Regions from separate parts of the Delftia deserti genome, predicted to be linked through region 1. Evidence: predicted binding sites of a transcription regulator. Region 1 holds the regulator's gene; each other region holds the start of a gene.
The links. The regulator FNR, encoded in region 1, switches genes on or off when oxygen is low (the NO sensors DNR and NnrR bind a similar motif). The targets are predictions, from matches to a motif close to TTGATNNNNATCAA.
Positions count from the first base shown of each region.

Region 1 (9,640 bases):
GCTCCAGAAAGCCTGCTGCTGCGGTGTGGCGGCCAGCACCTGCACGGGCAGGCCCGGGGCCGCATCGGCCTCATAGCCGGTGACGGATTCGCTGGCGGCGTTGGCGCGCAGCACTTTCAGGGTGCGCGCATCGATCAGCCACAGGGCCTCCTGCAGTGCATCGAGCAGACGGGGCCAGGCGCGGTTCAGCGCTTGCTTGTTCAAGACGCCACCTTCGGTGGATCCAACTCCACCGCCCGTTCAAAGTAATAGCAGACACGCCGGCGCGGCGACAGGTAGTCCAGCGCATCGCGCGGCAGCTGCGCCGGCGCCACGCCCCGGCGTATGCCCAGCTCGGGAAACAGCTCCAGCGCCAGCACGGGCGCCTGCGCGGCCGGCACGCCGGCATCGTGGACCATCACCGAGGGCTTGAGCGGGCGTGATGCATTCACGGACATGACCATGGCATGGCGCCCGTCGGTCAGCTCCACCACCGAGCCCGGCGGGAACACGCCCATCATGCGGATGAAGCCATTGAGCACGGGCGCGGCGAACTTGTCGCGCAGCCGGCTGAACAGCAGGGACAGGGCCTCATGCGGCGTATGCGGCGTCTGTGCATCGCCGGGATTGCACAGGCGGTCGTAGGTGTTGACCAGGGCCAGGATCTGGCCCGTGAGCTCCATGTCTTCGGCCACCAGGCTCAACGGGAACCCCGTGCCATCGGCCCATTCATGGTGCTGGGCGATGGCCGTGGTGACCTGGGCCGACAGGCCCATGCGCATGGCAATGGCCACGGATTCGCCCACATGGCGCTCGTAGCGCTCGCGCAGGACGTCGGGCACGGAAGGCTCCAGGGCCAGGCCATGCATGCCGTCGACACCGGCCACGGGCTTGCCCGCGTCATGCAGCAGCGCCGCCAGGCCCAGGTCGCGCAGCAACGATGCCTCCAGGCCCAGGGCCCGGCCCAGCAGCAGGCTGAGCACGGTCACGTTGACGGCATGCACGCTCTGGCTGCTGCCCACGCCATCGGACAGCAGGTGAATGGCCACGTCCTGCGGGCCCGCCAGTTCGGCCAGGCAGCCATCGACCAGGGCCTCGGTGGGCATGCGAGCCTGCTCGGGCGCGCTGGCAATGGTGGTCTCTATGGCCACATAGCCGCGCTCCACTTTCTGAAAGCGCGCATTGCAGTCCTCCAGCCGGCCGCGCCAGTCGGGCACGGACAGCAGCAGCGGTGCTGCGGGCGAAAGTTCGGTGGGCGCAGGCTCGGGGGCCTCCACGACGGGTGGCAGCTCCTGCGGCGGCGGGTTGCGCACCTCGGCGGGCCAGGTGTCGCTTTTGTGCGGAACACAGCGCACCACTTCCAGGCCCAGGGATTTCAGGGTCTGGATCTGTGCGCTGGAGGTGATCTTGAAGCTGCTGACCGGAAAGGGATGGTTCAGCCACCCAACATCGAGCTGGACAAACATGCCCGGACGGAGGTCTCGGATATCGATGAGGACGGAATGGTTCACGCGCGGCAACGGCCCCGAGGCTGAAGGAATCGGCAATATGTAAGCCGATGATTCGGGCATTATCTCCAGTTCTGAGAGCCTCGCAGCCAATACGCGGCCCCAGGGCCCAAGTCCGGCCCCAGTTGTTGCTCAACGGCACCAGAGGCTGGGCTTGTAGATCAGGTCCATCCACAGCGCCCACACGGCCACGCCCACCAGCATCAGGCCGGCCAGGCGCGTGCCCCATTCGGCGCGCAGGCCGTTCAGGCGCCGCCGGCCCAGCCGCCACAACCAGGGGCCGGCCACCAGCCACAGGCCGCTGCCCGCACCAAAGGCCGCCATGGCCAGCGCGCCCTGCAACGGGCCGCCGCTGAGCGCGGCGACCAGCACGGCCGAATACAGCAGTCCGCAAGGCATGAGCGCCCAGGCATAGCCTGCCGCCAGCGTGCCGCCCGGCGCCGACACCCAGGGCTGCACGCGCCGCCAGGCGGCGCGGCCGGCAGACTCCAGCCAGGCGGGCTGGCGGGCCTGCACCATCATGGCCAGGCCCCAGGCCATCACGGCGACATGGGTCAGTGTCCAGAACGGCTGCAGCGCCGTGGTCTGGCTGGTGAGCCAGGACAGGCTCTCCATGGCCATGGCCGAGGCAGCGCCCAGGCTGGCATAGCCGGCCAGACGTCCGCCATGGAACAGCGCCGTGCGCAGCCACAGCCGGCCTTGCAATCCATGCACGGCCACCACCTGGGAGCCGCCGCCCCGCCCCGCCCCGCCCGTGACCACGCCGCAGGGCGCCGCGCACATGGCAAGGCAATGGGGCCCGCCGACGAGCCCCATGATCAAAGCGGTCCAGAGCAGCGACAACAGCATGGGGCCTAGATGATCCTCGAAAACCGCGCCCGGTTCTTGTCCGCCTGCAGATATCGGTCAAACAGCATGGCCACGCCACGCACGAAGTACCAGCCCATGGGAGTGACCTGGAAGCCCTCGTCGCTGATCTGCACCAGGCCCTTGGCCTGCAGGTCCTCCAGGGCCGCCATCTCGGGCGCGAAGTACTCGCGAAAGCCCAGCAGCCAGGCCTGCTCCATGGGTTCGAACAGCACGGCGCCCTGGCACATGATGGCCATGATGACGGCGCGGCGCACCAGGTCGTCGCGCGACAGCGCCAGGCCCCGCACCACGGGCAGGTGGCTGGCGTCGATGGCGTCGTAGTACTCCTCCAGCGTCTTGGCGTTCTGGCTGTAGCTGGCGCCCACCTTGCCGATGGCCGAGACGCCCAGCGCGATCAGGTCGCAGTCGGGCTGGGTGCTGTAGCCCTGGAAGTTGCGGTGCAGCCGGCCCTGGCGCTTGGCCACGGCCAGCGAGTCCTCGGGCAGGGCGAAGTGGTCCATGCCCACGTAGACATAGCCACCGTCCATGAACGCGGCGATGGAACGCGACAGCATGGCCAGCTTGTCGGCCCCCTGCGGCAGATCCTCGGCCGCAATGCGCCGCTGCGGCTTGAAGCGCTCAGGCAGGTGGGCATAGGCATAGAGCGCGATGCGGTCGGGCCGCAGCGCGTTGACCTGGGCCAGCGTGCGCTCGAAGGATTCGGGCGTCTGCTTGGGCAGGCCGTAGATCAGGTCCACGTTGATGGAGGCAAAGCCCAGCTGCCGCGCGGCCGCCACCAGCTCGAACACCTGCTCTGCCGGCTGCACGCGGTGCACCGCGATCTGCACCTGCTCGTCAAAGTCCTGCACGCCGAAGCTCAGGCGGTTGAAGCCCAGCTCCTTGAGCACGGCCAGGCGCTCGACGCTGACGGTGCGCGGATCGACCTCGATGGAGTATTCGCCGCCCGGCTCCAGCTTGAAATGCTCGCGCAACAGGCCCATCAGCGTACGCAGCTCGTCGTCGGAGAAGAAGGTGGGCGTGCCGCCGCCCAGGTGCAGCTGGCTGACGGTCTGGCCCTTGCCGCAATGGGCCGTGTGCAAGGCCATCTCGCGCGCCAGGTAGTCCAGGTAGACGGCGGCGCGATCGTGGTGGCGCGTCACGATCTTGTTGCAGGCGCAGTAGTAGCACAGCGACTCGCAAAAGGGCACGTGCACATACAGCGACAAAGGCATGGCACGCGCTGCGGTACTCGATTTGCGTTGTTGCAGCGCCAGGATATAGTCCTCTGCACCAAAGGCCTCGACAAAGCGGTCGGCGGTAGGGAACGAGGTGTATCGGGGCCCCGGTACGTCAAAGCGACGCAGCAGCTCTGGGGTGACAGCGGTCATGGGTTTTTCCTCTAATACCTTGACTGTGCCGCAGCACATCGGTCATGTCCTTGACTCATATCAAGAGTTGTTTGAGGCACTGCTGCGACAATTTGATCCAACTCATCGCAATCCACGAGGTCACCGCCGGCACGCTGTGTGCCGCTGATGTTTATCACTCCATGAACCTTCAGACCATCAAAGCCTCCTGCTCCAACTGCAACCTGCGCGAACTGTGCATGCCCATGGGCCTGGATGCCGAGCAGATGCAGCGCATCGACGACATCGTGGCCACGCGCCGCAAGGTCAAGCGCGGAGGCCTGCTGTTTCGCAACGGCGAGGCCTTCACCTCGCTGTACGCCATCCGCACCGGCTTCTTCAAGACCTGCGTGGCCACCGAGGACGGACGCGACCAGGTCACGGGCTTTCAGATGGCCGGCGAGATCATCGGCCTGGACGGCATCGTCAACGACCACCACACCTGCGATGCCGTCGCGCTGGAAGACGCCGAAGTCTGCGTCATGCCCTTCGACAAGCTGGAAGACCTGTCGCGCGAGGTCACGGCCCTGCAAAACCATGTGCACAAGGTCATGAGCCGCGAGATCGTGCGCGAGCACGGCGTGATGCTGCTGCTGGGCAGCATGCGCGCCGAAGAGCGCCTGGCCGCCTTCGTGCTCAACCTGGTGCAGCGCCTGCATGCGCGGGGCTTTTCCAAGTCCGAACTGGTGCTGCGCATGACGCGCGAGGAAATCGGCAGCTACCTGGGCCTGAAGCTGGAGACGGTGAGCCGCACGTTCTCCAAGTTCGCGGACGACAACATCATCGAGGTGCGCCAGCGCCATCTGCGCATCCTGGACACGGAGGCGCTCAAGCGCATCGTCAATAGCCAGCAGTGCCAGTAAGGCTGCAGGGGCTGCAGGCATTCATCCGCCAATGAACAAGGCCCGCGACAGCGGGCCTTGTTCATTGCGGCCGGCGTTCTCTCAGTCCCGCCCCAGCCCCTGCATGGCCAGGTCCGGTTCGGGCTCGGAGACCACGCCGTCATTGAGATCGCGGGCCGAGCGGCCCAGCATGGTGGTCATCAGGCTGGAGAGCATGGTCACGCCCCAGAAGGCGAAGAAGGCCAGCGTGTAGATGCCCTGGCGCGACCAGCCCAGATCGCCGAGCCAATGCAGCTGCAGCGGATCAACAAAGGCAAAAACCAGCATCTCCATCACGGCGGCGGCCAGAAAGGCAGGCCAGGCAATCCACATCCAGCGTTGGGCCAACATCAGCGATCTCCTTGTGCTGTAGAGGGGGTCGCCTTCATTGTGCGCCGCGCCAACGCCTGGCGCCAAGCCCCGAAGCGCCCTGCGCGCCTGTAGGAAACCCTCACCCGTCGCACATGCCGGAGATGCGATCCGCCATGCAAAAAGGCCGCGACTGCGGCCTCGTGAGGGGGCTTGGCGCGGTCAGCGGTCCGTGGGATGGTCGTGCGCTGGCGTGGCCGCATGGTTGCGACCGGTGACGGCGGGCGCCATGCTCTTGGGCACTTCGCGCACGCCATCGGCACGCTCGTTGATCGTGATGCCGTTGCGGTAGTAGTCGGGGTCGATCACGGGATCGGCGCCATTGATGGCGATGATGGCCGTGATCACGGCGGCCACCACCACGGCGGCCGGGCCTGCCACCACCAGCCAGACATGGCCGAACTTCCACCAGGGCTTGCCGGCGTCGGGATGCGAAGCGGCCTGGGCGGGTGCGGGAACTGCGGGACTGGAAGACATGGGAAACCTCTTTCTTTCAGGCGGCAGGCGCGGACCGTGCCGCGCCTGCCAGGAACATCACCGGGGAACGAGGAACACGGCCTTTTCGGACGTGCGGCCCGCACCCGCTTGCAGGGCATCGATATCGAAGAATACGGTGTGCGAGCCCGGCTCGGCAGAACCGTAGGGAATCTGCAGGCGCGCTGCAATGCCGCGCGTCTCGGCCGGGCCGACCTCGACTTCCTGCTCGGACGCCAGCTCCAGCCCGTCCAGGCCATGGGCGCTGATGCGGTAGCGCTGGGCCTGTTCGGTGGCATTCATGATCTGCAGCCGGTAGACATTCTCCAGCTTGCCGCCCGCCACGATGCGCGACAGCGAGGCACGGTCGCGGATCACGTCCACCTTGACCGACTGGCGCAGCGCCAGGCTCACGATCATGGCCACGCTCAGGCCGACCAGCACGGCCGAGTAGATCAGCACGCGCGGACGGAAGATGCGGCGCAGCACCTGGGCGCGGCGCCACAGGCCGGCCATGGCGTTCTGCGTTGTCAGGCGGATCAGGCCGCGCGGGTACTCCATCTTGTCCATGATGGAATTGCAGGCGTCTATGCACAGGCCGCAGCCGATGCATTCGTACTGCAGTCCGTTGCGGATGTCGATGCCCACGGGGCAGACCTGCACGCACATCTTGCAGTCGATGCAGTCGCCCAGGCCCTGGGCCTTGTAGTCCACCTTCTTGGTGCGTGGCGCACGTGGCTCGCCCCGGCCCGTGTCGTAGCTGACGATCATGGTGTCCCGGTCGAACATGGCGCTCTGAAAGCGCGCATAGGGGCACATGTATTTGCAGACCTGCTCGCGCATGTAGCCCGCGTTGCCGTAGGTGGCAAAGCCGTAGAACAGCACCCAGAACATTTGCCAGCTGCCCTGCAGCGCCAGCAGCTCGCCGCCCAGCTCGCGGATGGGCACGAAGTAGCCCACGAAGGTGAAGCCGGTCCACAGGGCAATGGCAATCCACAGGAACTGCTTGAGCGACTTCTTCCAGAGCTTCTCGAAGGTCCAGCCGTTCTTGTCCAGGCGCATGCGCGCGCTGCGGTCGCCTTCGACCTTGCGCTCCACCCACATGAAGATTTCGGTGTAGACCGTCTGCGGGCAGGAAAAGCCGCACCACAGGCGCCCGGCCACGGCCGTGAACAGGAACAGCGCCAGCGCCGAGATGATCAGCAGGCCCGCCAGGTAGATGAAATCCTGCGGGTACAGCACCAGCCCGAACAGGTAAAAGCGCCGCGCGCCCAGGTCGAACAGCACCATCTGGCGCTGGCCCCACTCCAGCCAGGGCAGGCCGTAGAAAAGCAGTTGGGTGAGAAACACCAGGGCCCATCGCCAGCGTGCGAAGACACCGCTGATGGAGCGCGGGTAGACCTTCTTCTCGGACTCGAACATCGACACCAGCTGGCCCGGATCCGGGTCGGCAGGCGTGATCGGAATGACTTTGCGGGGAGGCTTCCCGGCGCCATCCCCGTTCTCGGGCTTCATGGTGGGTTCCTTGGTTTTTTTGGAATATCTGAAAACTCAAAAGGCAAAAAGGCGGCGCCGCAGCGCCGCCCTCTGTCCTTATTGACGGACTGCGCCGTCTTTGTGCGACATGCCCCAGACATAGGAAGCGAGCACCGCGATCTGCGCCTCGGTCAGCTTGTCCTTCTGGGCAGGCATCTCGTTGTGCTTGCCGTTGTTGATCATGGCCGTGATGGCGGCCTCGCCCCAGCCGTGCAGCCAGATGTCATCGGTCAGGTTGGGCGCGCCCAGGGCCTGGTTGCCCTTGCCGTCCATGCCGTGGCAGGCGGCGCAGGCCGTGAACTTGGACTTGCCCAGCGAGGCCTTGAGCGAGTCGTGCGGGCTGCCCGACAGGCTCAGCACATAGTGCGAGAGGTTGCGCACATCGTCGGGCGTGCCGACGGCAGCGGCCATGGGCGGCATGATGCCGATGCGGCCACCCGTGATGGTTTCCCTGATCTTCTCGGGCGTGCCGCCATGCAGCCAGTCGCCATCGGTCAGGTTGGGGAAGCTCTTGCCCCCGCGTGCGTCCGAGCCGTGGCACTGCGCGCAGTTGTTCATGAACAGGCGCTCGCCGATGGCCATGGCCTGGGGGTCCTTGGCCATGTCTTCGGTGCTCATGCTCGTGAACTTGGCATACAGCGGCTCCAGGTCCGCGCGGGCCTTGGCCATCTCGTTTTCATAGGCGCCCAGCTGCGTCCAGCCCAGCTTGCCCGCGAACGAGCCCAGGCCGGGATAGGCCGCCAGGTAGGCGAAACCGAACACCGAGGTGATGATGAACAGCCACATCCACCACTTGGGCATGGGGTTGTTCAGCTCGCGCAGGTCCTCGTCCCAGACGTGGCCCGTGGTGTTGTCGGCCGATGGGACCACCTTCTTGCGTGCGGTGAGATACAGCAGCAGCAGGCAGCCGATGATGCCGCCCAGCGTGATCGCCGTGACATAGATCGACCAGAAGTTGTTTACGAAATCGCTCATGGGAAGTTCTCGTTCTGGTGGAGGGACTCAGTCTTGCTCGAACGGAAGCTGGGCGGCCTCGTCGAAACGGGCCTGGTTGCGGCGGGCGAACGCCCACCACCAGATGCCGATGAAGCAGGCCAGCGAGGCCAGCGTGGCCACGATGCGCATGGTGGTGATGTCCATGTCGCTCTCCTTTACTTGACCGAACGGCCCAGCACCTGCAGGTAGGCGATGACGGCGTCCATTTCCGTCTTGCCCTTGACCTGCTCGGCAGCGCCGCTGATTTCCTCGTCGCTGTAGGGCACGCCCACCTTGCGCAGCGCGCTCATGTGCTGGGCGACCACGGTGTCATCCACCTTGTTCTTTTCCAGCCAGGAGTAGGCGGGCATGTTGGACTCGGGCACCACGTCGCGCGGGTTGTTCAGGTGGATGCGGTGCCATTCGTCGCTGTACTTGCCGCCCACGCGGTGCAGGTCGGGACCCGTGCGCTTGGAACCCCACTGGAAGGGGTGGTCATAGACGAACTCGCCAGCCACCGAGTAGTGGCCGTAGCGCATGGTCTCGGCGCGGAAGGGGCGGATCATCTGCGAGTGGCAGTTGTAGCAGCCCTCGCGCAGGTAGACGTCGCGGCCCATCAGCTGCAGCGGCGTGTAGGGCTTGAGGCCCGCCACCGCTTCCGTGGTGGACTTCTGGAAGAACAGCGGAACGATTTCCACCAGGCCGCCGACGGCGACCACCAGCAGGGTCAGCACGATCAGCAGGAAATTGTTGGTTTCCACCTTCTCGTGGGAAAAGCTCTTGGGAGCGCTATTGTTGTGATCGGACATGAGTAATGCTCCTAGACGCTCAGGCGTGGGCCACGACGGCAGGCACGGCCACCTTCACCGAACGGCCCGAGATCGCGGTCTTCCAGGTGTTCCACAGCATGACCAGCATGCCGCCCAGGTACAGCAGGCCACCGGCCACGCGGATCACGTAGAACGGATAGCTGGCCTTGACGCTCTCGACGAAGGTGTAGGTCAGCGTGCCATCGGGATTGACGGCGCGCCACATCAGGCCCTGCATCACACCGGCGATCCACATCGCGGCGATGTACAGCACGATGCCGATGGTGGCCATCCAGAAGTGCAGTTCGATGGCGCCCACCGAGTGCATCTTGGTCTTGCCGAACAGGCGCGGGATCAGGTAGTACAGCGAGCCCATGGTGATCAGGCCGACCCAGCCCAGGGCGCCCGAGTGAACGTGGCCCACGGTCCAGTCCGTGTAGTGCGACAGCGCGTTGACGGTCTTGATGGACATCATCGGACCTTCGAACGTGGACATGCCGTAGAACGACAGCGACACGATCAGGAAGCGCAGGATGGGGTCGTCGCGCAGCTTGTGCCATGCGCCCGACAGCGTCATCACGCCGTTGATCATGCCGCCCCAGCTGGGAGCCAGCAGGATCAGCGAGAACACCATGCCCACGGACTGCGTCCAGTCGGGCAGCGCGGTGTAGTGCAGGTGGTGAGGACCCGCCCACATGTAGGTGAAGATCAGCGCCCAGAAGTGGACGATGGACAGGCGGTAGCTGTAGACCGGACGGCCAGCCTGCTTGGGGATGAAGTAATACATCATGCCCAGGAAGCCTGCAGTCAGGAAGAAGCCCACGGCGTTATGGCCGTACCACCACTGCACCATC
Region 1 covers NZ_JBHSIH010000001.1:1,373,455-1,383,094, forward strand. The annotation lists gene ACFPFG_RS06535 (bifunctional diguanylate cyclase/phosphodiesterase) at 1-204, opposite strand, end outside; gene ACFPFG_RS06540 (HD-GYP domain-containing protein) at 201-1,550, opposite strand; gene ACFPFG_RS06545 (sulfite exporter TauE/SafE family protein) at 1,620-2,336, opposite strand; gene hemN (oxygen-independent coproporphyrinogen III oxidase) at 2,342-3,724, opposite strand; gene fnr (fumarate/nitrate reduction transcriptional regulator Fnr) at 3,886-4,605, shown strand; gene ACFPFG_RS06560 (hypothetical protein) at 4,687-4,974, opposite strand; gene ACFPFG_RS06565 (FixH family protein) at 5,155-5,469, opposite strand; gene ccoG (cytochrome c oxidase accessory protein CcoG) at 5,527-6,981, opposite strand; gene ccoP (cytochrome-c oxidase, cbb3-type subunit III) at 7,060-7,977, opposite strand; gene ACFPFG_RS06580 (cbb3-type cytochrome oxidase subunit 3) at 8,005-8,142, opposite strand; gene ccoO (cytochrome-c oxidase, cbb3-type subunit II) at 8,154-8,786, opposite strand; gene ccoN (cytochrome-c oxidase, cbb3-type subunit I) at 8,806-9,640, opposite strand, start outside.

Region 2 (9,640 bases), 5.5 Mb from region 1:
GGCGGCGCCGTGCTGGTGATGATCTCGCTGTTCCTGGGCGAGTTCTCCACCTCCGGCTGGCTGGCACTGTCCAACCTGGGGGCGCAGAACCCCGGGGTCGGGCTTGACTACTACATCTGGGGATTGCAGGTGGCCGGCGTCGGCACCACGCTGTCAGGCATCAACCTGATCGTGACCATCATCAAGATGCGCGCACCCGGCATGAACCTGATGAAGATGCCCGTCTTCACCTGGACCGCCCTGTGCACCAACGCGCTGATCGTGGCCTCGTTCCCCATCCTGACCGCAGCCCTGGTGCTGATGTCGCTGGACCGCTACGTCGGCACGAACTTCTTCACGAACGAGCTGGGCGGAAACCCCATGCTGTACGTGAACCTGATCTGGATCTGGGGCCACCCCGAGGTCTACATCCTGATCCTGCCCTGCTTCGGCATCTTCTCGGAGATCGTCTCGACCTTCAGCCGCAAGCGCCTGTTCGGCTACACCTCCATGGTGTACGCGACGGTGTGTATCACCATCCTGTCCTACCTGGTCTGGCTGCACCACTTCTTCACCATGGGCTCCGGCGCCAGCGTGAACACCTTCTTCGGCATCACGACGATGATCATCTCGATCCCGACGGGCGCCAAGATCTTCAACTGGCTGTTCACCATGTACCGCGGCCGCATCCGCTTCACGGTGCCGATGCTGTGGACCGTGGGCTTCATGTGCACCTTCGCCATCGGCGGCATGACCGGCGTGCTGCTGGCCGTTCCCCCGGCCGACTTCGTGCTGCACAACAGCCTGTTCCTGATCGCCCACTTCCACAACGTGATCATCGGCGGCGTGGTGTTCGGCGTGTTCGCCGGCATCAACTTCTGGTTCCCCAAGGCCTTCGGCTACAAGCTCGACGAGTTCTGGGGCAAGTGCTCGTTCTGGTTCTGGCTGGTCGGCTTCTGGGTCGCCTTCACACCGCTGTACGTGCTGGGCCTTATGGGCGTGACACGCCGTGCCAACCACTTCGAGGACCCCTCGCTGCAGATCTGGTTCGTGATCGCCGCCCTGGGCGCCGGCCTGGTGGCACTGGGCATCGGCAGCTTCCTGATCCAGCTGGTGGTCAGCTACTTCAAGCGCGACCAGCTGCGCGACGTGACCGGCGACCCATGGGAAGGCCGCACGCTGGAGTGGGCCACCTCCTCGCCCCCTCCCCAGTACAACTTCGCCTTCACGCCCGTGGTGCATGAGATCGATGCCTGGTGGGACATGAAGAAGCATGGCTACCAGCGTCCGCTGACCGGCTTCAAGCCCGTCCACATGCCGTCCAACACCGGCGCCGGCGTCGTGATCGCAGCGCTGTCCACGGTCTTCGGCTTCGCGATGATCTGGCACATGTGGCCCCTGGCCATCGCGTCGTTCGCCGCCACCGTGCTGGCATCGATCATCCACACGTTCAACTACAAGCGCGACTACTACATCCCCGCCGCAGAAGTCGCGGCCACGGAAGAACTGCGCACACAACAGCTGGCACGTCATGTCTGATACCCGTTACACCGCAGGCGGCGCTGCCGCCCTGGCCCCGCGCGAGTACCACCTCGCCGAGGAGCCCCATCCCGAAAACGGCACCGCTCTGGGCTTCTGGCTCTACCTGATGAGCGACTGCCTGATCTTTGCAGCGCTGTTCGCCACCTATGGCGTGCTGGGCCGCAACTACGCTGCGGGCCCCACGGGCGCCCAGCTGTTCGACCTGCCCCTGGTGGCGATGAACACGGCCTTCCTGCTGCTGTCGTCCATCACCTTCGGCTTCGCCATGCTGCAAAAGCAGCAGGGCAAGCTGGGCGGCACCCAGCTGTGGCTGGCCATCACCGGCCTGTTCGGCCTGTGCTTCCTGGGCCTGGAACTCTATGAGTTCTCCCACTTGCTGCACGAGGGCGCGGGCCCGCAGCGCAGCGCCTTCCTGTCCTCGTTCTTCACGCTGGTGGGCACCCACGGCCTGCACGTGAGCTTCGGCCTGATCTGGCTGGTCACGCTGATGATCCAGATCAACAAGCACGGCCTGACGCACGAGAACAACCGCCGCCTGATGTGCCTGTCGATGTTCTGGCACTTCTTGGACGTGGTCTGGATCGGCGTCTTCACTTTTGTTTACCTGATGGGGGTGCTGTAAATGGCTGCACACGACATCCACGCCGGCCATGGCCACGGTCACCACGACCATCACGGCCATGACGATCACCACCACGACGCAGGCCCGCACAGCACGTTCTCGGGCTATATGTGGGGCTTCGTGCTCTCGATCATCCTGACGGCCATCCCGTTCTGGCTGGTGATGAGCAATGTCATCTCGGACCGTGCAACGGCCGTGATGGTGCTCGGCGGCTTCGCCGTGGTGCAGATCCTGGTCCACATGGTCTTCTTCCTGCACATGAACGGCAAGATCGAAGGCGGCTGGACCCTGCTGTCCACCATCTTCACCGTGGTCTTCGTGGCCATCGGCATTGCGGGCACCCTGTGGGTCATGTTCCACATGAACACCAACATGATGCCCCAGCACACCATGCCGGCCGACCCTGCCGCGCAGACGGCTCCGGCCTCGGTCACGCCTTGACCGCATCCGGAAACTCCGGGCCCTCCAGCCACGCCGGCGCATCGCGCCGGCGTGGCCCACTCGCTCAGGCGATGCTCATCTCGGTGGGCATCGCCTTGTTTTTGGGCTTCATCTTCCTGGGCAGCTGGCAGGTCCAGCGCCGTGCCTGGAAGCTGGACTTGATAGAGCGCGTGGACCAGCGCGTGCACGCCGCGCCTGCCGCCCTGCCCCCGCCCGCCGAATGGCCGCAGATCACGGCCGCCGAGCACGAGTACCGCGCCGTGCAGGCCAGCGGCCACTGGCTGGCCGGCAAGACCGTGCTGACCCAGGCCGTGACCGAATTGGGCGCCGGCTTCTGGGTGCTGACGCCGCTGCAGATGGACGACGGCAACCAGGTGCTGGTGAACCGGGGCTTCATTCCCACAGCGCAGCGCGCGCGCTGGCAGGATGAGCCCGCACAGGCGCCCCAGGACCAGGTGACGGTGGCCGGCTTGCTGCGCATCAGCGAGCCGCGCGGCGGCTTCCTGCGCGAGAACGATCCCGCGCAGCAGCGCTGGTTCTCGCGCGATGTGGCGGCCATTGCGCAGGCCCAGGGCCTGGACCATGCAGCCCCCTACTTCATCGACGCAGGCCTGCCGGGACAGCCCGTGGCAGACGGCACCTGGCCGCGCCCGGGCATGACCGTGATCCGCTTCCCCAACAGCCACCTGGTCTATGCGCTGACCTGGTACGGGCTGGCGCTGATGGTGGTCGGTGCGGCCTGGCTGGTCAGGCGCAATGACCGGCAGGCAAGCAGCAAGCCGTAAAGCCGTAAGGCCGCAAAGCTGTCGCTGCAGGCAACAGGGCCACCGATGACATCGGTGGCCCTTTTTCCGCCAGTCTTCTGCAAGACCCTGCCGCACCACGGCCACCGCCCGGTAGCGCACAATCGCCCGCGTGAATTCGCCTTCAGAGTCCCTGTTCCGCGTCGAGCGCACCACCGAACGCCAGAACATGCAGCTGCTGATACAGCTGCGCTGGTTTGCCGTGGTCGGGCAGGTGATCACCATCTCCCTGGTGCACTACGGCTTCGGCATCACCCTGCCGCTGCCGGCCATGGCCCTGGTGCTGCTGGCCAGCGTCTTCACCAATCTCGGCTACATCTACTGGTACCGCAGCCACCGCCGCCAGATCTCGGCACGCAACCTGTTCCTGGCCCTGCTGGCCGACGTGCTCGCCCTGGCCATACAGCTGTATCTGAGCGGCGGCGCCAGCAATCCCTTCATCTATCTGTTTTTGCTGCAGGGCATTCTGGGCGCCGTGCTGCTCAGGCCCGTGCACGCCTGGATCATCGTTGCCAGCACCTCGCTGTGCACCCTGGTGCTGGCCATCGTGCACTGGCCCCTGCCCATTGGCGCTGCAGGCCCTGACGGGCTGCCCGGCCTGTACGTGAGCGGCATCCTGATCAGCTTCGGGCTGACCACGGTGCTGCTGGTGGTTTTCCTGCGCCGCATCGTCTCCAACCTGCGCCGGCGTGACGCACGGCTGGCCAACATGCGCCAGCGTGCCAGCGAAGAGGAGCACATCGTGCGCATGGGCCTGCTGGCCACGGGCGCGGCGCATGAGCTGGGCACGCCACTGTCCACCATGTCCGTCATCCTGGGCGACTGGCAGCGCATGCCGGCCATCACGCAAGACCCCGACCTGCTGGCCGACCTGCAGGAAATGCAGCAGCAGCTGCTGCGCTGCAAGTCCATCGTCTCCAGCGTGCTCATGTCGGCCGGCGAGACCCGCGCCGATGCGCCCCAGGCCACCACGCTGCGCGCCTTCATGGACGGCGTGGTCGCGCACTGGCAGTCACGCCACGCCGTGGAGCGTTTCGACTACGTCCAGGCCGACGAGGACTTCCCCATTCTTTCCGATACCGCGTTGCAGCAAATGGTTTGCAATGTGCTCGACAATGCGGCCGAAGCCTCCCCCCGCCATGTGGCGCTGCACCTGGCCGTGCGCACCGGCATGCTGTGCATCACCGTGCGCGACAAGGGACCGGGCTTTGCTCCCGCCGTGCTGGAACAGCTGGGCCAGCGCCATATCTCCACCAAGACGGAGCGCCCGGGCCGGGGGCTGGGCCTGTTCCTGGTGCTCAACGTGGCGCGCTCGCTGGGCGGACGCGTTCAGGTGAGGAACACCCCGCCGCGGGGCAGTGAGGTGGAGATCCGCCTGCCCCTGTCATCGATTGCCATTGAACCCGGCGCCTGAAGCGGCGCCCACAGGAACCCGAATCGCCCATGGACAGCTCCCGCCTCCTGCTGCTGGTTGAAGACGATGCGACCTTTGCGCGCACGCTGACGCGCTCGTTCGAGCGGCGCGGCTACCGCGTGCTGCAGGCCGCCAGTGCCGAGGAAGTGCGCGAGCTGCTGCAGACGCACACGCCGCAGTACGCCGTCATGGACCTCAAGCTGGCGGGCAACGCGTCGGGCCTGAGCTGCGTGCAGATGCTGCACCAGCACAGCCCCGAGGCCGTGATCGTCGTGCTCACCGGCTATGCCAGCATTGCCACCGCCGTGGAGGCCGTCAAGCTCGGCGCATGCCACTACCTGGCCAAGCCCTCCAACACCGACGATATCGAGGCCGCCTTCGGCCGCCTCGAAGGCCGCACCGACGTGGAGCTGTCACGCAACCCCACCTCCATCAAGACGCTGGAGTGGGAACACATCCACGAAACCCTGGCCGAGAGCGATTTCAACATCTCCGAAGCCGCCCGCCGCCTGGGCATGCACCGGCGCACGCTGGCGCGCAAGCTGGAAAAGCGGCAGATCAAGTAAGGCGGCAGGCACCAAGGCAAACCGGGCCTCAAGGGCCCGGTTTGTCATTGCGCGGCCATGGCCCTCAGGCCATCAGCCCCATCAGCCCAGCCAGAGGTAGTGATCGATCAGCAGCGCCAGGAACAGCACGCTCAGGTGGATCAGAGAGAAGCGGAAGGTCTTGCGCGACAGCTGGTCCGAGTAATTGCGCCACAGCGCAAAGGCATAGCCGCAGAAGCCCACGCTCAGCACCACGGCCACCACCAGGTACAGCCAGGAACTCATGCCGTACATGAAGGGCAGCATGCAGGCCGCAAACAGGATCACCGTGTACAGCAGGATCTGCAGCCGCGTGTACTCGCTGCCATGCGTCACGGGCAGCATGGGCAGGCCGGACTGGCGGTAATCTTCCACGCGGTACAGCGCCAGCGCCCAGAAATGGGGCGGCGTCCACAGGAAGATGATGAGGAACAGGATCAGCGCCTCGGGACCGACCTGGCCCGTCATCGCGGCCCAGCCCAGTACGGGCGGCATGGCACCGGAGGCGCCGCCGATCACGATGTTCTGCGGCGTGGCGGGCTTGAGGATCACCGTGTAGATCACGGCATAGCCCACGAAGGTGGCCAGCGTCAGCCACATGGTCAGCGGGTTGGTGCACAGCAGCAGCACCAGTGCGCCCAGCGTGCACAGGATGGCCGAGAAGGCCAGCGCCTGCTGGCTGCTCAACTCGCCCCGCGCCGTGGGCCGCCAGGAGGTGCGCTTCATGCGCGCATCGATGTGGCGCTCCACCAGGCAGTTGAAGGCGGCCGCCGCGCCCGCCACCAGCCAGATGCCCAGGCAGGCCAGCGCCATGTGCAGCCACTGGTCGGCATTGGGCCAGCCGGGTACGGCCAGCACCATGCCGATCAGTGCGCAGAACACGATCAGCTGCACCACACGCGGCTTGGTCAGGGCATAGAACTGTGTCCAGCGCGAGGGCTCGACACTCAGGGAAGCTTGTTTACTCATGCAATCTCTCCACGGGCAACGGGCAGACCGTCCCGCAGTGCGCCCGGGCGGCTGGCCGCCAGGCACCAAACAATCACGGTCACCAGCGCAGCTGCGCCGCCCGTATGCAGCACCGCGGCCACCAGCGGCCAATCGAGCACCACGTTCGACAGGCCTGTCAGCACCTGCAGCACCAAAAACGCACCCAGCACGCGGCGCTGCGACGCCAGTGCGGGCACTTCACCCAAACGCCACCACAGCCCGGCCAGCGCAGCCACCACCACATAGGCCGCCAGGCGGTGCAGATAGTGGATGGCCGTGAGGCCCGCAAAGCTGATGTTGCTGCCGTCCTGCAGCAGGCCCAGCGGCCGCCAGATCTGCAGCGCCTGCGAAAAATCCATGGCTGGCCACCAGCTGCCCTGGCAGGTCGGGAAACTGCTGCAGGCCAGCACCGCATAGTTGGTGCTGACCCAGCCGCCCAGCGCCACCTGCAGCACCAGCAGCGCAAGGCCCAGCCACAGCCCCGCGCGCAGCGCGGGTGCAATCACGGTCGCCCTTTGCTGGCGCGCAGCACGGCTCAAGCCCACGGCGGGCACGCACAGCAAGGCCAGCAGCCCCGTGCCGCCCAGCAGGTGCAGGGTCACGATGGCCGGGAAAAGCTTCATGGTCACGGTCCAGGCGCCAAAGGCGCCCTGCAGGCAGACCCAGAACAGCGCCAGCGTGGGCCACCACGGACTCAGGGCACCGCCTGTGCCCTCCGCCCCTGTACGCTCGGCCCCTGCGCCACCCGCCCTGCCCAGGCGCCGCGCGCGCCGCCAGGCCATGATGGTCATGGCGATGATGAGCACGCCCACGGTGGTTGCCAGATAGCGGTGGACCATCTCTATCCATGCCTTGCCATGCGTCACCGGCCCGGTGGGCATGGCGGCCTGGGCCTCGGCAATCTGCGCGCGGGCACCCATGGGGCTGGCGCTGCCATAGCAGCCCGGCCAATCGGGGCAGCCCAGGCCGGAATCGGTCAGGCGGGTGAAGGCGCCGAACAGCACCAGATCGAAGGTCAGGAACAGCGTGAGCACCGACAGCGCCTGCAGCCGCTTGAGCGAGCCGCCGCTGCGATTGCGCAGCCACACCCAGGCCAGGGGACCCAGCGCCAGCAACAGGCCCAGCAGCATCAGCTCCAGAACGGGGGCCAGATCGTACAGCGCCTGTTCGCTCACGCCCGCCCTCCGCAGCGCGGCATGCACCACACGGCATGGCCCACGGGCAAGCCGAAAGGCAATGCCGCAGGCGCATCCGGTTGGCGACAGCAGATCTTCATAAATGAGAGCAATTTGACGAGAAGGCTCAGCCCCATGCGCGAGATTGGATCGCAGGCCGGGCCTACAGAGAATCAGGACATGCACCCAGATACAGGCAGCGGGAGGCGCACCTCATGCACAAGGCCCGCAAGCGGGCCTGGTCGCTGCAACTTTCAGAGCAGCATGTCTTTGATATGAAACAATTCTACTTGGCTGCGAACCGCTCAATCGCCCACGCATGCAGTGCCCCTAGATCGCAGCCAGCTTCTTTTGGCCGGTGCGATGCGGGTTGGGCCTGGCGCACACGAATTTCCACAGGACCCTGCCCAAGGCGTCGGCGGCCCAGCTTTACACGACTGCTCAGATTCGCTCAGATTCAGACACCTCGCGTTCCTTAGATTGGTGGTTTCACTTGGGAACCGGCAACTGCCGGGTGAGGCCATGATTGCAGGAGGCTCGTGGACTGTGCTTGATGGGCACGGAAACGAAATCGGGCGTGTCGAAGGCGATGAATTCGTCCGGTGCGGGACCAGGCCCATCTACCGCATCGATGGACCGGCGCTGTACTCCATGGACGGTCCGGCCAGACTGATGGGCTTTATCGAAGGGACCGAGGTCAGAACGCGGCAAGGCCGGATCTTCCTCAAATTTCTCGCACATTGAGCGGCACTGCTCAGATTTGCTCATCTTCGGCCAGTCGAAGCCAGGGAGACTCCAGTTCCAAGAAAACCTCCAGGCAATGGACCTCTTTTTCGTGCGCTTGCTCTCCAACAACGATTTCAATGCCTTCTGGGACGGCATCGCCCAGGACAAGCCCCTGAAGACGCCCGACAAGGGACGCACCGCGTCCTTCACTGTCATCCGCCGCAGCGACAGCGGCCTGGAAGTCAGAACGCACAAGGGCAACACGGTGCGCATAAGGCGGGAAGCCTTCGGCGCCGTGCTGCGCCATCTGGCCCAGGAGCATCACGGCGCCGAGCGGCCCTGCATCGTGGCCTCCAGCCAGCACCGGCCCGGCTTTCTGGGCTTTGCGGCCAAACAGGCCAACGACAACGCAGCCGTGGTGATCACCTACATCCTGCCCATACTGCAGGACGCAGGACTTGTGGAAATCGACGGCAACCGGCCCAACAGGACCTGGCTGCTTTGAACAACTGCACAGTCTTCGGCCTTCTGCGTCGGCCGATGACAATCTATGTCAATTCATTCATAGCCAATCACTAAGGCGCACAGATAATTCCTGGCATTCGTGTGAATTGTGAAAGGGGAGCCGGCCGCGCGCCGCCCCTTCGTGTGCTGGAGGATTGGCAGATGAGCGCCCCTGAAATCGAGGCCATGCAGGAGCGACTGAAGAAGCTGCGGGCCGACGAGGTGCTGGTCGCCGAGCAGTTGGACAGGCTGCAGGCCCAGAAAGCTGCGCTGGAGCACAGACAGGCCATGATCCAGGGGGCCATCCAGGTGCTCGAGGAAATGTGGCAGGAGCTGGAGCCATGAAACGTGGCAAGCCCGTGCCACCGCCCGCAACGCCCACGCCCACGCCCACGCCCACGCCCACTTCCACCATGCCCACGGCCGAAGACTGGCTGGCAAGAATTGCGGCCCTGGATGCCACGCAGCCCCCTGCCGCCCCGCCCTGTCTGCGCAACACCCGCAAGGCAAAGCGCCGCAAGGCGTTCACCGTCATGGCAATGCTCGTGCTGCTGGCGCTGCTGGCCATCGCCCTGGCCGTGGCGGTACAGTTGATGTGGGTCAGGTAGCAGTCACACGGCAACACCGGAAAGAGCCCTTCAAGCGTGAAGCCAACCGAGCCGGTGCTGCTGTATACCCTCACATCCTGGCGAAGTCCCCATATTGTTTGCATGCTCACTTACGCCTAGCATGTGCCCACACTCAACGCAGTGGAGGTGCCATGACCGATCCCGAAGAACCACTGGAAGTACGCTCAGAACGCTGGCAGTCGCTGAAGGGGCTGGACATCGCCTCCGTGGATCTGGGCCCCATCTGCGTGG
Region 2 covers NZ_JBHSIH010000001.1:6,849,541-6,859,180, reverse strand. The annotation lists gene cyoB (cytochrome o ubiquinol oxidase subunit I) at 1-1,518, shown strand, start outside; gene cyoC (cytochrome o ubiquinol oxidase subunit III) at 1,511-2,143, shown strand; gene cyoD (cytochrome o ubiquinol oxidase subunit IV) at 2,144-2,584, shown strand; gene ACFPFG_RS32275 (SURF1 family protein) at 2,656-3,369, shown strand; gene ACFPFG_RS32270 (ATP-binding protein) at 3,500-4,801, shown strand; gene ACFPFG_RS32265 (response regulator transcription factor) at 4,831-5,367, shown strand; gene cyoE (heme o synthase) at 5,449-6,354, opposite strand; gene ACFPFG_RS32255 (COX15/CtaA family protein) at 6,351-7,550, opposite strand; gene ACFPFG_RS32250 (hypothetical protein) at 8,371-8,781, shown strand; gene ACFPFG_RS32245 (hypothetical protein) at 8,943-9,125, shown strand; gene ACFPFG_RS32240 (hypothetical protein) at 9,122-9,388, shown strand; gene ACFPFG_RS32235 (hypothetical protein) at 9,541-9,640, shown strand, end outside.
Region 2: ACFPFG_RS32255 (COX15/CtaA family protein) is a predicted target of FNR. The motif match lies at 7,821-7,834, and genes of this name have one in related genera.

Region 3 (9,640 bases), 5.3 Mb from region 1:
ACCACGAACACATCCTGGGCCGGCTTGCCGTCTTCGGCTGGCGCGGGCAGGGCCCAGCCCAGGTCGGCGCCGCGCAGAAAGCTGCCATGGCGCGGGTGGCCGGGCTCGTTGACCAGCAGGTGCGTGGCATTGCTCCAGGACGCCTCGCCCGCCGCCTGCATGGCGGCCGGGCCGGGCTGGGCGAGAAAGCCCGTGTCATGGCGCGCCTCGTCCAGGATGACGCGGATCAGCGCCATGGCCAGGGCCAGGTCGCTGGCCGGCTTGACGGCCAGCCAGCGGTTGCCGCTGCCCGCAGCCAGGCTGGACGAGGTCGGCAGCACGGGCGAGACCACCACGTAGCGGAAACGGTTGTCCTCGCGCGAGCGGGCCTCGGCCAGCTCGCGGCCCTGGCGCTGGAAGGGGTTGCCGGACTGCGCGGGCGCCGCGCCGATGAACAGGCCGAAGCTGGCATGGCTCCAGTCGGGCTTGCCGTGCGGCATGCCGGGCAGGTCGCCCAGGGCCGCTGCCGCACCCACGCGAAAACTCTGGCCGCAGTAGGCGCCGTGGTTGCTGACGTTCACGGTGCCGAAGGACGGCCCCGCAAAGCGGCGCAGCAGCTGGGCGCGGCCTTCGTTGGAGGCGTCGGTCACCAGCAACTGGTTGGAGCGCGGACCGAACTCGGGGTTGTCGGCGTCCAGCGGCGTCCTGGGGTCCCAGATGGCGCGCAGGCCATCGACCTGGCCTTCGCCGAACAGATCGCCGCCCTCGCAGACTTCCTGCACCAGCTGCTCGAAGGAAATGCTCTGCCAGCGGCCGCTGCCGCGCGGGCCCACGCGCTTGAGCGGGGTGAGCACGCGGTGCGGCGCACTCTGGTGCTCCAGCATGGACGAGCCGCGCGCGCAGGACGTGGCGCGGCCCTCCAGGCCCAGCTCCTTGCCCAGTTTGGCGTAGACCTCGCGCACGGGTTCTTCCATGGCGGCCGGGCGCGTGGTGGCCAGCGGGTGGTAGGGGTTGCCTGCCACGCGCAGGATGCGGTTGCTGGCGGTATCGACACGCACGCGCACGCCGCACTGCGTCCAGCAGCCCAGGCAGCTTGACGGGCTGACCACCTGGCCGGGCTGGGTGGCGAGCGCGCCCGTGGCCGGGTCGATGCGGAACTCCGGCGTCAGCGAATTGCCGCGCGTGGCGCTGGCCGTGGGCGTGCCCGAGGTGCCTGCGACCAGGCCCTTGGCACCGCGCGCCAGTGTTTCACCGTAGCCGGCCGCAAAGGCGGCCAGCCCACCGGCGGTGAGGCCGCCGCGCAGCAGCAGGCGGCGGCGTGTGGCCTCGGCATCCAGGGAATCTTCGGGAGCTTGGGAGAGTTTCTTCTTGTCGGTCATGAATGGCTTTCTGTGGCGCGGCCGGCCGGTGGCGGGCCGCGCTCCGTGATGGGTGAGGGGTCGTCAGGGCGGCGGTGTCAGAGGGCGCGGGCTGCGGCCGAACGCGCGGGAAACAGCTCCAGCGCCCAGGTGGCCAGCGTCACCAGTGCAATGCACAGGCCGGCCACGCCCAGCATGCCCAGCAGGCCGTCGCCGCCCAGCGGCATGTGGTAGATGTACAGGCCCGCGCCGTACTTGGGCACGCCTTGCACGCCCATGAACAGCGCCCAGCGGAAGGCCCAGGCCGCGGCGGCCAGGCCCAGCCCCAGCGCCAGCGTGTAGCGCGGGCAGGCCATGCGCTGCCCACCCCGCACCAGGGCCCACAGCAAGGCGGCACCGGCCACGGCCGAGCCCAGCATGCTCAGGCGCCAGACCGGAAACTGCTGCCACAGCTGCAGCGCCGCCTGGAAGGAGCGGCCCTGGCCCAGCCAGCCGGCAACGGCCCAGACCGCCACCATGGCCAGCAGGCACAGCGCCAGCGCCAGGCCCAGCATGCGCAGCGCCTGCAGGGCGCCGGCATCGGGGCGGTGGCGGGCGGGCAGAAAGCGCGCCGTCACCAGCATGCAGCCCACCGTGGCCAGCCAGCCCGTGAGCGCCAGGTTCAGCGGCACCCACAGCGTGTTCCACAGCGGGCGCGAGCGCACGGCCATCAGCTCGGCGCCGGTATAGGCGGTGATGGTCAGCGCCGACACGGCCAGCAGCGGCGCCAGCCAGCGCAGCCACTGTGGCCGGCCCAGCCACCAGGCCAGCACGAAGGCCAGCGACAGCCCCACGAAGACCGGCAGCAGCAGCGCGCCCACCGACATCCACGACCACGGCGTGAAGTGCGCATAGAAATGCCAGAAGCGCGCAGGCTGGTGCAGGTCGGCCAGCAGCGACACGGGCGCGGCGATGGCGCTCACGGCCAGCACCAGCACGGCGGCCGGCAGCAGGCGCGCCATGGCGCTGGCGCGCGGCGCCCAGGCGCAGGCGGCGGCCAGCAGGGCGGCGCCCGTGGCAATGCCGGCCAGGAAGAAGTACTGCACGGCCCAGGGCAGCCAGGCCGATTCGTAGGCGGGGGTCAGGAGTTCGACGATGTGCATGGGGTGCTCCTTGCGTTCAGTGGGAAGTGACCAGCCGCACGCTGGCCTGCCCGTCCACGCCGTCGACGAAGGCGTCGGGCAATCCCAGGTAGTACACATGCGGGTCCGTGCCCATGGCGGGCTTGAGCACCTTGAGGTCGCTGGCGTGCTCGCGCATGCGCTGGCGGATCTCGCTGCCCTCGTCGTTGAGGTCGCCGATCACGCGGGCGCCGCCCACGCAGCTTTCCACGCAGGCCGGCAGCAGTCCGGCTTCCAGGCGGTGCTCGCAGAAGGTGCACTTGTCGGCGGTCTGCGTCTCGTGGTTGATGAAGCGTGCGTCATAGGGGCAGGCCTGCACGCAGTAGCCGCAGCCCACGCAGCGCTCGTTGTCCACCAGCACGATGCCGTCGCTGCGCTGGAAGGTGGCCTGCACGGGGCAGACCGGCACGCAGGGCGGGTTGTCGCAGTGGTTGCACAGGCGCGGCAGGTTGAGCATGGCCGGCGGCAGGTCCTCATTGCCCGCATGCTGCACCTCGTACTGCAGCACCGTGGTGCGGAACTGGCCCAGCGGCGGCAGGTTCTCCATGGAGCAGCTCACGGTGCAGGCCTGGCAGCCTATGCAGCGGCGCAGGTCCACCAGCATTCCGTAGCGCCTGCCGGCCTCGCCGGGGCGGCGCGGCGGCTGGAAACCCGGGTTGCCGGGCGCGGCCGCCGCCACGGGCAGGGCCACGGCCGCCATGGCGGCGGCCAGCAGGTCCTGCAGGAAGCCGCGCTTGCCTGCGGCGGGCTGCGCATGGGAGAGGGTAGGGGCGGGGATGTCCTGGGTGGAGGGCTTGCAGCTGCAGTCGTTGCAGCCGCTGCCGGCGCGGGATGTTTTTGGCATGGCCTGTCTTTCATCGTCCTGCGGCCACGGATCGTGGTCGCTCAAACTCAATAAAGCATTAAAAATATGCTTTTTATATTGAATTTAATATATGAAATTCAGGGCCTTGGCGGCTTGATGTGAGTCAAGCAATGGGCTTTCCAAGTGGCTGCCGAGTGCTTGCCGAGTGCTTGCAAAGTGCCACCGACTGCCTGCCATGGACAGGCGCCCAAGGCAGTCCATAGCGTGTGGCGCAGGGATTAAGACGGGGTTAACAGGGTGACTGCATTCCTCGGGAATGCGGGGCGCGTATCGGAAATCACCCTCTTGTTTCCGTGCGCGGCCCCGGTCTACGCTGCTTGTGTCGCCACTGCCAAGGAGTTCTCCATGAACCATGCCCTGAACAGCCTTGCTTCGGAACTGGACCTTGCCGCCGAAGCCGGCGAGCACCTGAGGCTGCAATTCACACAGGCCTGCGTGGACCGTATCTCGCACCTGCTGGAAGACCCCGAAGTCATCCGCTGCGCACAAGGCCTGCGCCGCTACCTGGACGGCCAGATCGACAGGCAGGAGCTGGACCGCCTGGCCCGCGAGGCGGCCAGCCTGGCCAACCACCACCAGGGGTCGCGCTCCCTCGACGGCTGCGGCCATGCCGCCGTGTCCGCCACCTATGCCACGGCCCATGGCCTGGCGGGCCGGGCGCTGCAGGCGGCCGACTATGCGGCCTATGCCATGGTCTATGGCGCGGGCGGCCACGGCGCCGTCACGGACCGCGAGTCCTTCGAGCCTGAATACCAATGGCAGGCGCGCTGCCTGGCCTCGCTGGCGCAGGCCGCTCAGCAGCGCACGTAGCACCAGCCCGACTGCTGCAGCAGGGCCAGTGACTCGATCCCGCCCTGCGGCAGCACGCGCATGCCGGCAGGCGCCTCGCGGCCCAGCTTCTTGAGCGTGTTCGGGCAGACCAGCGCATGGGCCAGGGCCTCTGCATCCAGATGCTGCGGCGTGCCCGGCGCGGCGTCCAGCAGCGCCTCGACGGCCGGGCCGTTGATGACGATGCGGACCTCGGCACCGGGCCGGTCCTGGCGCAGGTTGGCCAGATTGCTGCGTGCACGGGCCAGGGCGCCGGGTGTGGGCGCATGCAGCACGATGCGCAGCGGCGGCGCATCCGGCCGGGTTGGGAACAGGTCGCTCCAGTCGTTGGAGGTGGTGGAAGCGGCGGGAGAACGGCTTGTGCTCATGGTCGCCCTCGTCATTTCCTGCCACGCGGCCCCATGACCTCTTCGAGCAGGCCCGGCGGCAGGCCGGTGCGTCCCTGTACCACTCCCTTGTCATCCTTCCAGACCAGGGCCGGCGTGGCACGCAGTCCCCAGGTGGACATCAGCGAGGCATGGTTGGCCAGCACCTGCCGCGTGGCCTGCGGCACTGGAGCCAGTGGCGTGGCGCCCGCGCCTTCTGCGCTGGCGCGGCCGGCCTTGGCATAGGCGCGTGCGTGCTCGGCCAGGGCCAGTTCTGGCTGGCGCGCGGTCAGGATGGCGGCGGCCTTGCCCTCGCTGCTGGGCTTGAGGATGCCGACCAGAATGTGGCGCAACTGCACCTGGCCGCTCTCCACCCAGGGCCGGGCATCGTTCCACAGCTGGTTGCAATAGGGGCAGTTGGGGTCGGTGAACACATAGACCGTGCGCGGCGCGTCGGCGCGGCCATCCGGTATGGACTGGGCGCGCTGCACATCGCTCCACAGATGCTCGCCCATGGGCTTTTGCACGGCGGCCTGCAGGGCCTGGGCGTTCACGTCGCGGCCCTGGGCGTCGATCACCGTGCCCAGCACCCAGTGCTTGCCGTCCGGCATGCGGTAGATGGGCACGGGCTGGCGGTCGCGGTAGGCGGCCCAGGCCTTGAGTCCGCCCACGGCCGGCAGCGGTCCCACCAGGGTCAGGCCCTGCTGGGCCAGGAAATCCTCCGATGGCAGCTCGGATGCCGCAGCCGGCAGGGCCAAGGCTGCCGACAGGGCCAGGGCTCCTGCCAGTGCAGGCAGGGGGAACAGGGGGGAAGCGCTCATGAACAGTCCTTCAGATGCTGGGCCAGGCTGGCGCGCGACAGCTCGCCCATGCGCGTGCCGCACAGCCGGCCGTCGGCGCCATAGAAATAGGTGGAAGGCAGGCCCCGCTGGCGCCAGTGCCGGCCGGCCTGCTGCTGCGGGTCGAACAGCACCTGGGCCAGTGGCAGCGGGGCTGCAGCCTGCTCGCGCCGCAGGTAGCCCATCACGGCCTCGGCCGTCTCGCCCTGGTTGATCCAGATGAAGCGCACATCGGGCCGCTGCTGCTGGGCCTGGGCCAGCACCGGCATCTCGCGCCGGCAGGGCGGGCACCAGGTGGCCCAGAGGTTGATCACCATGGGCTTGCCATCGGCCTGTTGCAACTGCTGCAGCGAGACCGGCTGCGCCTGCCCGTTGACCAGGGTGAAGGCCGGCAAGGCCGGTGCATCTGCGGAGGGCAGCGCCTGCAGCAAGCTGCCCAGCACCAGCAGGGCCGCCCCCGCGCCCAGCGCCAGCCCTGTGGCGCGGCGCAACACCGGGGAGCGGCGGCTGCGCCACAGCATGTACAGCAGCGCGGCCAGCAGGCCGGCCCACAGGTTCCAGCCGCCGTCACGGATGTCGACGACACGGCCTGCGAAGGCCGGCATTCCGCTCCAATCCCAGGGGGCAGGCGCGTACTCTGTCCACCATTGCGCGACAAAGGCCAGGCGCGCCGCCAGCAGGCCGGCCAGGGTGCTTTGCCACAGCAGTGTGTCCACGGGCAGGCCCGTGCGCCTTTCATTCCTGCGCGCCAGCCACTGCGCCAGCAGCCAGGCCAGCATGGCCACCACCACGCCCGTCGGCAGGACCAGCGGCCCCAGCGCCAGGCTGGCAGGCAGGTGCAGCCAGGTGCCCAGCGCCGATAGCGCTGACGGCCCGCCAGGCTCGGCCGCTCCGGCAAGAACAGGCGAAGGCGCCAGCAGCAGGCCAGCAAGCAAGGGCAGGAAGGACGAAAGAAGAGGGGATGACCGGAGATGCATGGAAGGGAGTTTCAGCCATGCAGGCTGACAGGTCGTGGATGCTGGCAGCGGGGAATTAACGGGGGGTTAACGGCCTCATGGCCATCAGGCTGCGACCGGTCCATTTCGCCCAACCAATCCCATGGCCGCAGACAGCAGCAAGGCCGCAGCGGCCAAGCCGCCAGACAGCCAGAGCGTGGCGTGCAGCCCCCAGCCATCGACCAGTTGGCCGCCCGCCCATGAGCCCAGCGCAATACCGATGTTGAAGACGCCCACGTACAGCGCCGTGGCAATTTCCACGGCGCGTGGCGCAGCCTGCATCATCCAGGTCATCAGTCCCACCGATACGCCGCCGTAGGCCAGGCCCCAGACCAGCAGCACGGCGCCACCACCGGTTGGCGATTCGCCCACGGACAGGAACAGCACAGGCGCCAGCAGCAGGCCCAGGGCGATCGCCGCCAGACTCGGCGCCGTGCGGCGCGCCGCGATGATGCCCGCCAGGAAGTTGCCCGCGATGCCGTAAGCCAGCAGCAGCGCGCTCATCCATTGCGCATCGAACCCCGACACCGTCAGCAGCAGCGGGCGCACGAAGGTGAAGGACATGAAATGCCCGGCCACCAGCAGCAGCGTCAGTGCCAGCCCGGCCTGCAGCCTGCGGTTGGCCAGCTGATGGCTGAACTGGCGCAGGCTGGCCGAGCCTGTGGCAGGCAGGGCGGGGAGAACGGCCACGTGCAGCGCCAGCACCAGTGCGCTGAAGCCTGCCATGCCACCAAAGGCCCAGCGCCATCCCGCGAAATCGCCGATCAGCGCGCCCAGCGGCACGCCCAGCACCGAGGCCGCCGCCACGCCGCCAAAGATGATGGAAGTTGCCAGGCCCATCGACGCCTGGGGTACCAGCCGTGCCGCCAGCCCGCCCGCGATTGCCCAGATGCCGCCCATGCAAAAGCCCACCAGGACGCGCGTGGCCAGCAGCCAGATCAGCGACGGCGCCAGCGCCGAGGCCAGGTTGGCCAGCACGAGCAGGGCCAGCAATCCGCACAGGATGCGGCGCCGGTCCATGCCACCCGCCGCCATCACCACCAGCGGCGCGAACAGCGCGGCCAGCAGCGCCGGCAGCGAGATCATCAGGCCGGCCCTGCCCATGGAGGTGCCCAGGCTGCCGGCAATGGATGTGAGCAGGCCGACTGGCAGCATTTCCGTGGTCACCACGGAAAAGGTGGCCAGGCCCACGGCGGATACGGCCAGCCACGGGCGGCGCGCGGCGGGTTCGGGCCGCGTGGAGGAAGACGAATTCATGGTCCAGATCCCTTCAAACAGGTGGGGAGGTTGCACCGCCGTCGCGGGACAGGGAAAATACATACGCTGCGTATGAATAGAATCCTATATACATACGCTGCGTATGTAAATAATCATGCACGCCGTATGTAAGGAGATTGGCCATGGTTCGCCGCACCCGCGCCGAGATGGAAGAAACCCGCGCCACGCTGCTGGCCACGGCCCGCAAGGCCTTTGGAGAGCAGGGCTACGCCGATGCCTCCATGGACGATCTCACCGCGCAGGTGGGCCTGACGCGGGGCGCGCTGTACCACCATTTCGGCGACAAGCAGGGCCTGCTGGCGGCCGTGGTCGAGCAGATCGATGCCGAGGTGGATGAACGCCTGAAGGCCATCACCGCCCATGCCCAGGATCCCTGGCAGGGCTTTCGCAGCCGCTGCCGGGCCTACCTGGAAATGGCGCTGGAGCCTGAAATCCAGCGCATCGTGCTGCGCGATGCGCGCGCGGCTTTGGGCGGAGCGCTGCCGCAATCGCAGCGCCACTGCATTGCGTCCATGCAGGCACTGATTGCGGACCTCATGGCGCAGGGCATCGTGGCCCGGGCCGATCCGCAGGCGCTGGCATCGCTGATCTACGGCAGCCTGGCCGAGGCGGCTTTCTGGATTGCCGAGGGCGAGGACGCCGACCTGCGGCTGGAGCGCGGCGCGGCGGCGCTGGACCTGCTGCTGGGCGGGCTGCTGGCCCGGCCCTGAGCGGGCCGCCTGGCCGCATTCTTGTGCGCGTGCCTGCGAGATTCGGCATGCTGTCGCACACCTCGCTACAAATCTGCGATGCTCAGTCGCTTTTCGTTCCCGACTTGGATACAGACGGCGGGGCCTGGCGCCAGGCCCTGCGGACAACAACATGCATGTTCTCTTGGTGGAAGACAACGCGCTGGTGGCCAGCGGCGTGCGAGCCGGCCTGCAGCTGCAGGGCTTTGGCGTGGATACCGTGGCCTCGGCCGGGCAGGCGGATGCGGCCATCCGTTCCTCGCATTTCGATGCCTGCGTGCTGGACCTGGGCCTGCCCGACGAGGACGGCCTCTCGCTGCTGGCGCGCTGGCGCGGCCAGGGCCTGCAGGTGCCCGTGCTGGTGCTGACGGCGCGCGATGCCGTGTCACAGCGCATAGAAGGCCTGCAGACCGGCGCCGACGATTACCTGGTCAAGCCCTTTGACCTGCACGAACTGGCGGCGCGCCTGCATGCGCTGCTGCGCCGCGCGGCCGGCCGCAGCGTGGACTGGATCGAGCTGGGCGAGGTGCGCATCAACCCCGCCGCAGGCCACATCCAGCGCCAGGGCCGCACCGTGGAGCTGTCGCGCCGCGAGTGGTCGCTGCTGCGCGCGCTGCTGCAGTCGCCGGGCCGCATCCTGAGCACCGAGCAACTGCGCGACAGCCTCTACGGCTACAGCCAGGACGTGGAGAGCAATGCCGTCAACGTGCATGTGCACCACCTGCGTCGCAAGCTGGGCCATGAACTGGTGGAGACGGTGCGCGGCGAGGGCTATCGCCTGGGCCTGCACCCATGATGCGCAGCCTGCGCGTGCGCCTGCTGGCATGTCTGTGCCTGGCGCTGTGCACGCTGTGGGGCGGGGTGGCGGCCTGGATGTTCTCGGACATGCGCAACGAGCTGCGCACCGTGCTGGATGACCGGCTGATCGCCTCGGCGCGCATGGTGGCAGGCATCGTCCACCAGTTCCGGCCTGCCCGGGAGCTGCCGCAGGACTGGAGCCCCATGCTCAACGTGATCGCGCGCGACGGCGTGGCCTGCGAGGTCAGCCTGGTGCGCGGCGAGGTCCAGCCCGTGCGGCCCGAATCGGCCCTGCCGCAGGTGCTGGCCAAGACCGAGGGCAGTCCCGTGTTCCCGCAGAGCATGCCGCTGGGCTTCTCGACCATCATCAAGGGGGGCAAGCCCTGGCGCACCTATGTGCTGGAGGACCACGGCGTGCGCATCGCCACGGCCGACCGCATCGATGTG
Region 3 covers NZ_JBHSIH010000001.1:6,705,962-6,715,601, forward strand. The annotation lists gene ACFPFG_RS31570 (tetrathionate reductase subunit A) at 1-1,358, opposite strand, end outside; gene nrfD (NrfD/PsrC family molybdoenzyme membrane anchor subunit) at 1,436-2,479, opposite strand; gene dsrO (sulfate reduction electron transfer complex DsrMKJOP subunit DsrO) at 2,496-3,341, opposite strand; gene ACFPFG_RS31585 (hypothetical protein) at 3,708-4,172, shown strand; gene ACFPFG_RS31590 (DsrE family protein) at 4,157-4,558, opposite strand; gene dsbG (thiol:disulfide interchange protein DsbG) at 4,570-5,376, opposite strand; gene ACFPFG_RS31600 (TlpA family protein disulfide reductase) at 5,373-6,371, opposite strand; gene ACFPFG_RS31605 (MFS transporter) at 6,456-7,646, opposite strand; gene ACFPFG_RS31610 (TetR/AcrR family transcriptional regulator) at 7,790-8,377, shown strand; gene ACFPFG_RS31615 (response regulator) at 8,529-9,191, shown strand; gene ACFPFG_RS31620 (ATP-binding protein) at 9,188-9,640, shown strand, end outside.
Region 3: dsrO (sulfate reduction electron transfer complex DsrMKJOP subunit DsrO) is a predicted target of FNR. The motif match lies at 3,456-3,469, and genes of this name have one in related genera.